2 linked regions of the Kaistia algarum genome follow. The protein of the gene in region 2 interacts with the protein of the main gene of each other region in a pairwise test. Links are inferred from orthologs where the notes say so. Each region holds a gene or a part of one and is shown on either strand. Other genes may lie near its edges.

What was found.
Region 1: the proteins of pheT (region 2) and secD interact in binary tests that used the Escherichia coli proteins (3 or more experiments, as listed by UniProt). The link is inferred for Kaistia algarum from one-to-one orthologs.

Annotation. Positions count from the first base shown.
Region 1 is NZ_JAPKNJ010000002.1:680,699-686,580, forward strand. The notes cover bases 1,669-4,508. They hold secD (protein translocase subunit SecD), read right to left. Parts: upstream 3,974-4,508; coding sequence 2,363-3,973; downstream 1,669-2,362. Other genes in these bases: secF (protein translocase subunit SecF), read right to left, coding at 1,669-2,339; yajC (preprotein translocase subunit YajC), read right to left, coding at 4,027-4,368. In the rest of the region: OSH05_RS16425 (B12-binding domain-containing radical SAM protein), read left to right, coding at 1-92; OSH05_RS16430 (phytoene/squalene synthase family protein), read right to left, coding at 89-931; OSH05_RS16435 (Mth938-like domain-containing protein), read right to left, coding at 944-1,348; more of secF, read right to left, coding at 1,356-1,668; OSH05_RS16455 (ATP-binding protein), read left to right, coding at 4,567-5,454; OSH05_RS16460 (peptidoglycan DD-metalloendopeptidase family protein), read right to left, coding at 5,647-5,882. UniProt on the Escherichia coli protein: Part of the Sec protein translocase complex. Interacts with the SecYEG preprotein conducting channel. SecDF uses the proton motive force (PMF) to complete protein translocation after the ATP-dependent function of SecA.
Region 2 is NZ_JAPKNJ010000001.1:1,857,458-1,863,554, forward strand. The notes cover bases 1,777-4,831. They hold pheT (phenylalanine--tRNA ligase subunit beta), read right to left. Parts: upstream 4,486-4,831; coding sequence 2,068-4,485; downstream 1,777-2,067. Other genes in these bases: OSH05_RS09035 (hypothetical protein), read right to left, coding at 1,777-1,963; pheS (phenylalanine--tRNA ligase subunit alpha), read right to left, coding at 4,496-4,831. Also shown: OSH05_RS09020 (Gfo/Idh/MocA family protein), read left to right, coding at 1-573; OSH05_RS09025 (Hsp20 family protein), read left to right, coding at 673-1,101; OSH05_RS09030 (BQ00720 family protein), read left to right, coding at 1,139-1,390; more of OSH05_RS09035, read right to left, coding at 1,415-1,776; more of pheS, read right to left, coding at 4,832-5,578; rplT (50S ribosomal protein L20), read right to left, coding at 5,751-6,097.

The sequences.
Region 1 (5,882 bases), on a different replicon or contig from region 2:
TGTTCAACCAGAACGAAGCGGCCAAGCACGCCGTCCAGCATGCGCACCGGATCGACGAGTTGACGCATCACGGCGCGGCGGCCAGCGCCTAAACCCTTCCGCGCCGCGCGGCACGCCAGAGCATCCATTGGCTGCGCCAGGGTGCCAGATCCACCGTTGTGGCAAGCGGCGCATAGTCAGGGCGTTCCATCCTTGCCAGCACCGGCTCGACCAGCGCTAGCGGCAGGAAGGCGGGCAACACGGCTGTTTCGGCGGATGCGAGCGCGGCGCGGGCACGGCCCAGATGGTCCTGGGCGATATCGCGCATCGTTTTCAGCAGCCGCAACAATTCCGGTGTGGTGCGGCCAGCGAAGATGTCTTCGCTCACGACTCCCTCGGCCTGCAGGAGATCGGCCGGGAGATAGAGCTGGCGGCGGCGGGCGTGGATCGGCAGTGCGCGCAGCAATCCGGTGATGGCGAGCGCCACGCCGGAATGACCGGCCGCGTCGGCCGTGCCGGGATCGCGACCTCCGGCGAGGATCATCGCGCCATACTGGACGAGTACCGAACTCGTCTCGCCGGCATAGCCCTCCAGATCGGCGAGGCTCGGCATCGGATCATTGTAGAGATCGAAGATTCGCGCCTCGATCAGCCGGTCCAGTGCGTCGGCCGGCAATCCGTTCAACGACAATGTCTCCAGGACCGCCGCGGCGACAGGATGGCCGGCAGCATCGCCCGTCGCCTGGCCGGTCAGGAGATCGCGCCACCATTGCAGGCGGATCTCCCCAGGCATCGGCTCGGAAACCAGTTCGCGCACGCGCGCGATTTCCAGATTGAAGGCATGAAGCGCGAACAGATGCCGCCGTGGCGCCTCTGGCGCGAACAGATCGGCGAGGAAACGCTCGCGGTCATGCTGGCGGACTTCGGCGGCACAATGGGCGAATACGTCCATGCCGGCCTCCGGTCAGGTGATCGCGATCAGGGCCGCGGCGACGGGCCGCCCTTCGGCGAGGAGGATGTTGTAGGTGCGGATTGCCGGCACGGTTCCCATCACCTCGAGCCCGATACCGGCCTCGCGCAACGCCGCTCGGAGCGCCGGGGGAAACGGCGCGATATCACGGCCCGTCCCGATGATCAGGACATCGATCGCCGATGCCTGATCCAGGATCGACGCCAGGGCCTCCGAGTCGATCTCGGCGGGCTGCTCCACCTGCCAGCCGTGAATGCCGCTCGGCAGGCAGAGCAACGAGCCGGAATGCGTCATTCCCTCAAAGCGGAAGCCGAAATCGCCATAAGCCTCGATCGGTACCTGCCGCGGCAGGTGCTGATCGCGAACGACGAGCGGCGGCGGCCGCTGGAACAGAGCCATCGCTGCGTTAGGCCTTCTGCGCGCCCTTGCCAGTCTGCTTGGCCATGGCGTTGGCTGCCGACTTGGACGGATCCTCTTCCGGCTTGTCGTCCATCTGGTCGGGCCGGAGCTTGAAGTAAATCAGCACGGGTGCAGCGACGCAGATCGACGAGAAGATCGCCGCGCAGACGCCGAAGATCATGGCCAGCGTGAACGCCCGGATGACCTCGCCGCCGAAAATGTAGAGCGAGAACAACGCGATGAGCGTCGTCATCGTCGTGATCACGGTACGGCCAAGCATGTCGTTGATGGCGCGGTCGATCAGATCGCCCAGAGGGATCTTCTTGTATTTGCGCAGCGTCTCGCGGATTCGATCATAGACCACGACCGTGTCGTTCAGCGAATAGCCGACCGTGGTCAGGATCGCGGCGAGCGACGTCAGATTGAATTCGTGCTGCGTCACCACATAGAAGCCGAAGGTCATGATCACGACATTGGCGGCCGAAATGATACTGCCGACCGCAAACTGCCACTCGAAGCGGAACCACACATAGATCGCGATCGCCAGGAAGGTGACGATCATGGCGAGGGCGCCGTTCCAGGCGAGTTCGCCTGAGACGCGCGGACCGACGATCTCGGTCCGGCGGAACTCGGCCTGGTCGGCGAGGGCGGCGCGGACCTTGCCGATCGCTTCCTGCTGCGCCGTCTCGCCGCCGGCTTGCTGGCCGACGCGGATCAGGATCGAGTTGTCGTCGCCGATCGTCTGCACCTGAACGTCGCCGAGGTCGAGGGCATTCAGCTTGCTGCGCAGCGCGGTCAGGTCGGGATGCTGCTCCTTGGTCTGGATCTCGATGACCGTGCCGCCCAGGAAGTCGATGCCGTAATTCGGCCCGACGACGATGAACAGCACGATCGAGGCGAGCGACAAGAGCGCGGCAATCGGGAACGTCCAGCGCCGCATGCGCATGAACGGGATCTTGGTATTGTCTGGAACGAGGCGAAGATGGCGCATGTCTTAAGTCCTTCTTGCCGCGCTCAGAGCGAGATCGTGGTCGGACGGCGCCAGCGCACCCACATCGCGACCAGAAGTCGCGTGAAGGTGAAGGCGGTGAAGATGGTGGTCGCGACGCCGATGGCGTGCGTCACCGCGAAGCCGCGGATCGGGCCGGAGCCCAGATAGAACAGCACCAGGGCCGCTATGAGCGTCGTGACGTTGGCATCGAGAATGGTGCCGAGTGCTCGGTGGAAGCCCGCATCGATGGCGGCGATCGCGGAGCGTCCCTGTCGGAACTCCTCGCGGATGCGTTCATAGATCAGCACGTTCGAATCGACGGCGGTACCCACCGTGATGATCACGCCGGCGATGCCGGGCAACGACAAAGTCGCGCCGAGCAATGTTACGATCGCGAAGATCAGGATGACGTTGACGAGCACGGCAATGTTGGCGATCCAGCCGAGCACGCCATAGGTCGCCACCATGAAGGCGCAGACCGCCGCGGTGGCGATGATCGAGGCGATCTTGCCGGCGCGGATCGAATCGGCGCCGAGGCCGGGTCCGATATTGCGCTCCTCAACGATGGTCAGCTTGGCTGGCAGCGAGCCGGCGCGGAGCAGGATGGCGAGATCGTTCGCTGTCTGGATCGTGAAGCTGCCGCTGATCTGGCCGGAGCCGCCAAGGATCGGCTCGCGGATGACCGGCGCGGAGATCACCTTGTCATCGAGGACGATGGCGAAGGCGCGGTTGACGTTCTTCTGCGTCACGTCGCCGAAGGTGCGTGCACCGCCCGTCGTCAGGCGGAACGACACCGTCGGCTCGTTGGAGCGCTGGTCGAATGAGGCCTGAGCGTCGGTCAGGTCCTCGCCGGTCAGAAGCGGCGACTCCTCCAGCACATAGGTCGGACCGCCCGGCTCGTTGGAGGGCACGAGAATCGTCCCAGGCTTGCGCGCCTGATCGGCGCTCTGACCTGGAGCCACGCTCGAATCGACCAGGTGGAAGGTGAGCTGTGCCGTCTGGCCGACGAGCGATTTCAAGCGCTCGGGATCGCCGAGACCGGGAGCCTCGACGAGGATGCGGTCTTCGCCCTGGCGCTGGATTGACGGCTCGACCGTGCCAAGCTGGTCGATGCGGCGGGCGATGACCTCGATCGACTGATCGACGATCTGGCGGATGCGCTGCGCAAGGCCCGCCTCCGAATAGTTCATCTGGACAAGGCCGTCGCTACCGACGGTCAGGTCGAACTCGTTGACGGCGACACCGCTCAGGATCGAATTGCTCAGCGGATTGCGGAGCGGCTCCAGGCGCTTGCGGACGAGATCGAGCTGGGAGACGTCGCGGATGCGCAGCTGCACCCCCTGCCCTTGTACGCCGAGACCCGAATAGCCGATGCGCGGCTCTTCCAGCATCACCTTGCGGATTTCGCCGACGAGCGTGCGCAGGCGCTTCTGCACATAGTCCTGCCGGTCGACCTGATACAGCAGATAGGAGCCGCCCTGAAGGTCGAGGCCGAGGACGAGCTGGCGCTTGGGCACCCAACTCGGCCAGGAATCGACGGTTTCCTTGGAGAACAGATTGGGCACCGCGAGGAGGATCCCGATGAGCACTGTGCCCAGGATCAACACCATCTTCCAGCGCGTGAAATGGAGCATGGAAACCGCTTCCGTAGGTCCGGCCGTTTAACCGGCCGTGTTGGGGAGAAGGATTATTCGCCTTCCTTGACCGGTTCGCCCTTGGCGCGAACATCGGCAATGGAACCGCGGGAGACGCGGACACGGACGTTCTCGCCGACTTCAAGCAGAAGCTCGCTGTCGTCGACGACCTTCGCAATCTTGCCGATCAGGCCACCGGTCATGACGATGGTGTCACCGCGACGCACGTTCTTGATCATCTCCTGATGCTGCTTCGCCTTCTGGCGCTGCGGACGGATCATGAGGAACCACATGATCGCGAAGACGAAGATGAACGGCACGAACTGAATGATCATGTCCATGCCGCCGGGCGAACCCGCGGCCGCGGTCTGGGCAAAGGCTTCCGTAATGAACATCTGGCTTCCCTATGAATGTCCGACCCGAGGGACGAATGACTAAGCGCATCGACTGGCGCCGGTCCTCACATAGGGCGAGACAGCGGCCTGCGAAACGGCGCGGACTATAGCGGCGCCATCACCCTTTGCAAATGCCGTGTCGCGCATGATACCGCAGGACCCCACCTCGCCTTCGCATTCGCCAAGAGGAACGTCCCGATGCCCGCCGAACCGGACCTGACGCCGCTCGCCGAAAGGCTCGACCGCCTGATCGCCCTGATCGAGCGCGCCGTTCCGCCGGCCCGCCCGCCGCTCGACGTCGATGCCGCCGACGCGTTCGTCTGGCATGCCGCGAGCGGCACGCTGCAGCCCGTCAAGAAGGTCAACCGTGTCGACATGGTGCTGCTGAAGGGCATCGACCGCGTCCGCGACATCCTGAACGATAATACCGAGCGCTTCGCGCGCGGGCTGCCCGCCAACAACGTCCTGCTCTGGGGCGCGCGCGGCATGGGCAAGAGCTCGCTCGTCAAGGCGGCGCATGCCCATATCAATCTGGACCCAGCCACCCTGCCCGGCGGCCATCCGCTGAAGCTCGTCGAAATCCACCGCGAGGATATCGACAGCCTGCCGGAACTGATGGTCAAGCTGCGCGACCTCGATCGCCGCTTCATCCTGTTTTGCGACGATCTCTCCTTCGACAATGACGATACGTCCTACAAGTCGCTGAAGGCGGCTCTGGACGGCGGCGTCGAAGGAAGGCCCGAGAACATCGTCTTCTATGCGACATCGAACCGGCGGCATCTGCTGCCGCGCGATATGATGGAGAATGAGCGCTCGACGGCGATCAACCCGCATGAGGCGGTCGAGGAGAAGGTGTCGCTGTCAGACCGCTTCGGCCTTTGGCTCGGCTTCCACAAATGCAGCCAGGACGACTATCTCGCCATGGTCCATGGCTATGCTGATCATTTCGGCCTGAAGATGGACGCGGCGCAACTGGATGCCGAGGCGCTGGAATGGTCGACGACGCGCGGCGCTCGCTCGGGCCGCGTCGCCTGGCAATTCATTCTGGATCTCGCCGGCAGGTTGGGAGTGGCGTTGGGGCGGTGATCGCGGGGGAGCGGCGGATCGTAACCTCCGCTTGAGCCCTCCCCTTGAGGGAGGGCCAAAACCGCGCAAGCGGTTTTGGGGAAGGGTCGCTTCGTCGGGAAGAGGAGAACGCTTCGGCTCTGCAGACGCTAGCCCCTCCCCGAAGCCGCTTCGCGCCTTCGGCCCTCCCTCAAGGGGAGGGCTCAAGGAAGATCAGGTCTGGAGATAATCCAGCGGGTTGACCGGCTTCGAGCCCTTGCGCAGCTCGAAATGCAGCTGCGGGGCACTGACCGAGCCCGTGGCACCGGCGCGCGAGATGATCTGGCCGCGGCGGACCGTGTCGCCGCGCTTGACCAGGATCTGGCTGTTATGGGCATAGGCCGAGACCCAGCCATCGGCATGGCGGATCAGCACCAGCTGGCCATAACCTTCGAGCTCGTTGCCCGCAT
Region 2 (6,097 bases):
CGTCTGGTGCAGGGCTTCTTCTCGTTCCTGAATGTCGATCCGGCCAATATCCGCAACCGAGTCGAGACCGGCGGTGGTGCGCTGCTGGACATCGGCTGCTATGTCGTCGCCGCCGCGCGGTTCCTCTTTCGCGCCGAACCGATCCGCGTCCTGGCGCTGATCGACCGCGATCCGGCCATGGGCACCGACCGGGCAGCGAGCTTTCTCGCAGATTTCGGCGAGGGACGGCAGCTGTCGGCGACCGTCTCCACGCAGACCTTCCGTCACCAGCGCATCGCCATCGTGGGAACCAGCGGCCGGATCGAGATGCCGACACCGTTTTCTGCGCCGACCGACGAGGCGGCTCACATTACGATCGATACGCACGGCCCCGGCCATCCCGGCGAGACGATCGCGCTGCCGCCGGTCGATCAATATGCCCTGCAGGCGGAGGCGTTCTCCCGCGCCGTGGCGGGCACAGGTCCCTGGCATTTCGGCATTGATGACGCGATCGCGAACATGGCCGTACTCGACGCATTGTTCCGATCCGAGTCCTCTGGAACATGGGAACGGCCCGTGTCGGAGGCTTCTTGAAGGCCGGTCCGCACGGACCATATAGATGAAGCGGAAACGTTCCGCCGGATGCCTCCTATAGGGTCCGTAGACAAGGTCGCTTGGTGGAAGGACTTTGTGATGTCGCGTGTTTCGGGCTTTTCCAGCCCGCTGCTTCTGGGGTTCGACGAGATCGAGCGCGTGCTCGACCGCGTCGCCAAGGCGTCTGGTGACGGCTATCCGCCCTATAATATCGAGCGGATCGCCAAGACCGATACAAACGACGAATGCCTTCGCATTACCCTGGCGGTCGCGGGTTTCTCTCGTGAATCGCTGGATGTGACGGTCGAGGAGAACCAGCTCGTCATTCGCGGCCGTCAGGTCGACGATCGCGAGCGGATCTACCTGCATCGCGGCATCGCGGCGCGGCAGTTCCAGAAGACCTTCGTCCTCGCCGATGGCATCGAAATCGTTTCTGCCGAACTGAAGGATGGGCTGCTCGCCATCGACCTAGCCCGGCCGACGCCCGAGCGTATCATCCGAAGAATTGAGATCGCGGCGCGCGACTGACCGCCGATCCCTTTCTCGCTCAATCGAGGAGACAACTATGTCAGAACCCCGCAACGTCATGACGCCCGAGAATTTCGCCGGCCTCGGCAACGGACAGATCGCGTTCGTCCGACCGGTGTCGTCGGACGAGATCCGCCAGTTCTTCCCCAACGCCCCCGCCGTCCAGCCCGGCCAGAACTTCTGGGCCTTGCTCGACGCGGCCGGCTCGCCGCTGATGATTTCGGATAGTCGCGAGGCGATCGTGATGAACGCCCGCGAGAACGATCTCGAGGCTGTCAGCCTGCATTGAGGCTGCCTCGCGGCCGCGGCTCGCTTACCTCGTCCAGATGGTGAGCGAGACGCGGGCCGCCGGATCGAGGTCCCGGCTTGTCGCGGGATGAAGGCCGTGGCTGGCCAGCAGCCGCTCCGCTGAACCCGCCACCCAGACGCGTGTGAACACTGGCACGCCCTTCGGGATGACGACGCCGCGCTTGCGCACCAGGTGGAAGGCGTCGAAGCCGAGGGACAGGAAAAGATCGTTGACCCGCCGCCCGCCCGGCACGGCGATCAGACCGCCTTCCGGGGCCACAATCCGCAATACCTCGCCAAGCGAGGCCTGGCCGGGGTTCCACCACCAGGCATCCGGCCGATGCTCAATCCCATCGACGCGGGAAGAAACCACGAGGCGGCGGCGCCCGCGCGAATTGGGATGGGCCTCGTGGCCTCCTCGTCCCAGAACGGTCAGGACCGCCCGATCGAGCTCCAGCTGGAAGTAGTTCCAGTCGGTCTCGTTGCGCAGCGAATCCGGCATTCGCCCGTCCGGACCGGCGATGCAATCATTGTCGGAAATGATCGCATGGCCGTGGATTTCATAGCGCGGCATTCCAAGCACCCGTTTCGTAAGAACCGTGCGAAGGGGTCTCCGCGCGGTTAGTCACGGTATGCCGCCGGGCCCGATTCCGGGTCCGCCGTCTTCTCAAGGGCCCATCAGGCCCGCAGCACCCCACCGGTCGCCTTGGCAACCTGGACGATGATCTTCTTCGAGACCAGGTCGATCTCCTCCTCGGTCAAGGTCCGCTCGCTCGGCTGAAGCGTCACCTCGATCGCCACCGACTTCTTGTCGGCGCCAATCGACGGACCCTCGAACAGATCGAATATGCTCGCCGCCGCGATGAGGTTCTTGTCGGCAGACTGCGCCGCCCTGACGATCTTCGCCGACTCGACCGAACGCTCGACCACGAAGGCGAAGTCGCGCCGGACCGGCTGCAGCGAGGTCAGGTCGATCGCCGGCTTGGTGCGGGTCGGGCGACTCTTGGGCGCGGGAATCGCGCCCAGCACGATCTCGAAGCCCGCCACCGGTCCTTCGATGTCGAGGATTTCCAGCGTCGCGGGGTGGAATTCGCCGAACCAGCCGATGACGTTCTGCGGCCCGAGCTGGATCGTCGCCGACCGCCCGGGATGGAACCAGGCCGGCCCGCCGGGAACGATCTGCATCCGGTCGACCGCTGCGCCGAGCGAGTCGAGCAGTGCCAGCGCATCGGCCTTGACGTCGAAGACGCCGACCGGTGCCGCCTTGCCCTGCCAGTGACGACCTGCGGCCGAAACGCCTGCTGTGCCGCGGCGAACGCCGGAGGCTGCGATGATCTGGTCGGATGGCCGCGTGCCCCGGAAGGCCTGCCCGACCTCGAATAGCGCCGCATCGTCATGGCCGCGATCGGCATTGCGCTGGACCGCCAACAGCAGACCCGGCAGCAGGCTCGGCCGCATGTCGGACATGTCGGTCGAGATCGGATTGGCCAGCGCCAGCGCGGGAGCGCCGCCGCCGAAGGCTTCCGCGGCCCGCTTGGCAACGAAGGACCAGGTCACGGCCTCGACGAGCCCCCGCGCGGCGAGGATGCGCTTGGCGCGGCGCGTGCGGCCCTGCAGCAGCGTCAGCACCGGACGCGTCACGTCATCAGACTTCGGCAGCGGCGTTGAGGGCACGCGGTCGACGCCGACGATGCGCATCACCTCCTCGACGAGGTCCGCCTTGCCGTCGATATCAGGCCGCCAGGACGGCGCCACGGCCGTCAGGACCGGAGCCGAACCGGAAAGACCAAAACCCAGCGCCGTCAACACGGCGCGGATCTCGTCCTCGCTCGGATCGATGCCGGCAAGGCGCTTCACCTCGGCGATCGGGAAGGCGACCGAACGATGCGGCTGCGGCACCGTGCCGGCGACGACGATGTCGCTCGGCGTCCCACCGCAAAGGTCGAGCACCAGCTTGGTCGCAAGCTCCAGGCCCGGCAGCATGAAGGCCGGGTCGACGCCGCGCTCGAAACGGTAGCGCGCATCGGAATTGATGCCGAGCTTGCGACCGGTCTGCGCGATGGCCAGCGGCTCCCACAGCGCCGATTCGATCAAGACGTCGACGGTATCTTCGGAACAGCCCGAGGCCTCGCCACCCATAATGCCGGCGAGCGATTCGACGCCATGATCGTCGGCGATGACGCACATCGACGGATCGAGGGCATAGGTCCGCCCGTCCAGCGCCAGCAGGCCCTCACCGTCGCGGGCACGTCGCACGGTGAGATGGCCGTGGACCTTGGCCGCGTCGAAGACATGCAGCGGCCGGCCGCGATCGAAGGTCAGATAATTGGTGATGTCGACCAGCGCGTTGATCGGGCGCAGCCCGATGGCACGCAGCTTGGCTTGCAGCCAATCCGGTGAAGGGCCGTTCTTCACGCCGCGCACGAGGCGTAGGCCGAAGGCCGGGCAGAGCGAGGGCGTATCACCGAAATCGAGCGTCACGCCGACGGGACAGGGGAACGTCCCGGCGACGGGAGTGACCGCGCCGTCCTTCAGGGTTCCAAGGCCAGCGGCGGCCAGATCCCGCGCGACGCCGTAGACACCGAGGCAATCGGAGCGGTTGGGCGTGATCGCGATGTCGATAACCGGATCGGCGAGACCGGCCCACTCGGCATAGGGTGTGCCAACCGGCGCGTCGTCCGGAAGGTCGATGATGCCGTCATGATCCTCGGAAAGCTCGAGCTCCGCGGCCGAGCACAGCATGCCGTGGCTCTCGACGCCGCGGATCGTGCCGACAGCAAGCGTGATGTTCTTGCCGGGAATATAGGTGCCGGCGGGCGAGAACACGCTCTTCATGCCGGTGCGCGCATTCGGGGCGCCGCAGACGACCTGCACCGGCTCGCCCGAGCCCGTATCGACCATGCAGACGCGCAGCCGGTCGGCATTGGGGTGCTGAACGGCCGAGACGACATAGGCGATCGTGAACGGCGCGAGTTGCTTCGCCTTGTCCTCGACGCCCTCGACCTCCAGCCCGATCCGCGTCAACCCCTCGGCGATCGCGTCGACGGAAGCCTCGGTGTCGAGATGTTCCTTGAGCCAGGAGAGGGTGAATTTCATGTCGCTCTCCTTACGAACTCAAACCGCTCACGAGGCTTGGAATATCCAGCGGGCGGAAGCCGTAATGGGACAGCCAGCGGAGATCGGCGTCAAAGAAGGCGCGGAGATCGGACATGCCATATTTCAGCATGGCGATGCGGTCGATGCCCATGCCGAAGGCGAAGCCCTGATATTTGTCCGGATCGAGGCCAGCGAAACGGATCACGTTCGGATGAACCATGCCGCAGCCGAGAATCTCCAGCCAGTCGTCGCCCTCGCCGAAGCGAACCTCGTTGCCGATGCGGCGGCAGCGAATATCCACCTCCATCGACGGCTCGGTGAAGGGGAAGAAGGACGGCCGCATGCGCATCTCGACCTTCTCGACTTCGAAGAAAGCACGGCAGAAGGCTTCGAGCAGCCATTTCAGATGGCCGATATGGCTCGTCCGGTCGATGACCAGCCCCTCGACCTGATGGAACATCGGCGTGTGGGTCTGGTCGCTGTCCATGCGGTAGGTGCGGCCGGGCGCGATGATGCGGATCGGCGGCTTCAGCTGCTCCATGGCGCGCATCTGCACAGGTGAGGTGTGCGTGCGCAGCAGCAGACGCTCGCCGTTCTCGTCCGGATTGAAGAAGAAAGTGTCGTGCATTTCCCGCGCCGGATGGCCGACGGGGAAGTTCAACGCCGTGAAATTATAGTGGTCCGTCTCGATGTCCGGGCCCTCGGCGACGGAGAAGCCGAGATCGCCGAAGATCGCGGTGATCTCGTCGATGACCTGGCTCACCGGATGGATCCGGCCGGTCTCCAGGCCGCCCGTCCGGACGGGCAGCGTCACATCGACCGTCTCGGCAGCGAGTCGGGCGGCGAGGCCCGCCGATTTCAGCGCGGCGCGGCGGATCACAAGCGCTTCGGCGATGCGGTCACGCAGGCCGTTGAGCGCCGGTCCCATGACCTTGCGCTCTTCCGGCGTCATGGTGCCGAGGCCCTTTAGACGCTCGGAAACGGAACCCTTCTTGCCGAGCGCGGCAATGCGCACGGCCTCGATCGCGGGCTCGTCGGCGGCCGCGTCGATGGCGCCGCGCAATTCACGCTCGAGCGTGTCCAGATCGGACATCGGAACCCCCTCAGCGGCGCCGCTGGCGCCGGATCAGTGACAACGGATCCGATGAGGAAAGCTCGCCGGATCCACCGGAAACGCCCCGCGCCACGGCAAGCCGCAGCGACGGAGAGGCTCGTTCCGGCCCCGGAAAGTCCGGTGCGGCCGCCCTGACAGGGCGGCCCGGGCGTCAGGCGGCCTTGAGCGCGCCTTCAGCCTGATCGACCAGCGCCTTGAAGGCCGCGGGCTCGCTGATCGCGAGCTCGGCCAGCACCTTGCGGTCGACCTCGATACCAGCCTTGGCGAGGCCGTCGATAAACCGGCTGTAGGTCAGGCCCTCAGTCACCTCACGGACGGCAGCGTTGATGCGCTGGATCCAGAGACCACGGAAGGAGCGCTTCTTGGCCTTGCGGTCACGGAACGCGTACTGGGCAGCCTTGTCGACCGCGGCCTTGGCCGTACGGATCGTATTCTTGCGGCGGCCGTAGAAGCCCTTGGCCCTCTTGAGGACCTTCTTATGCTTGGCGTGCGCGGCAA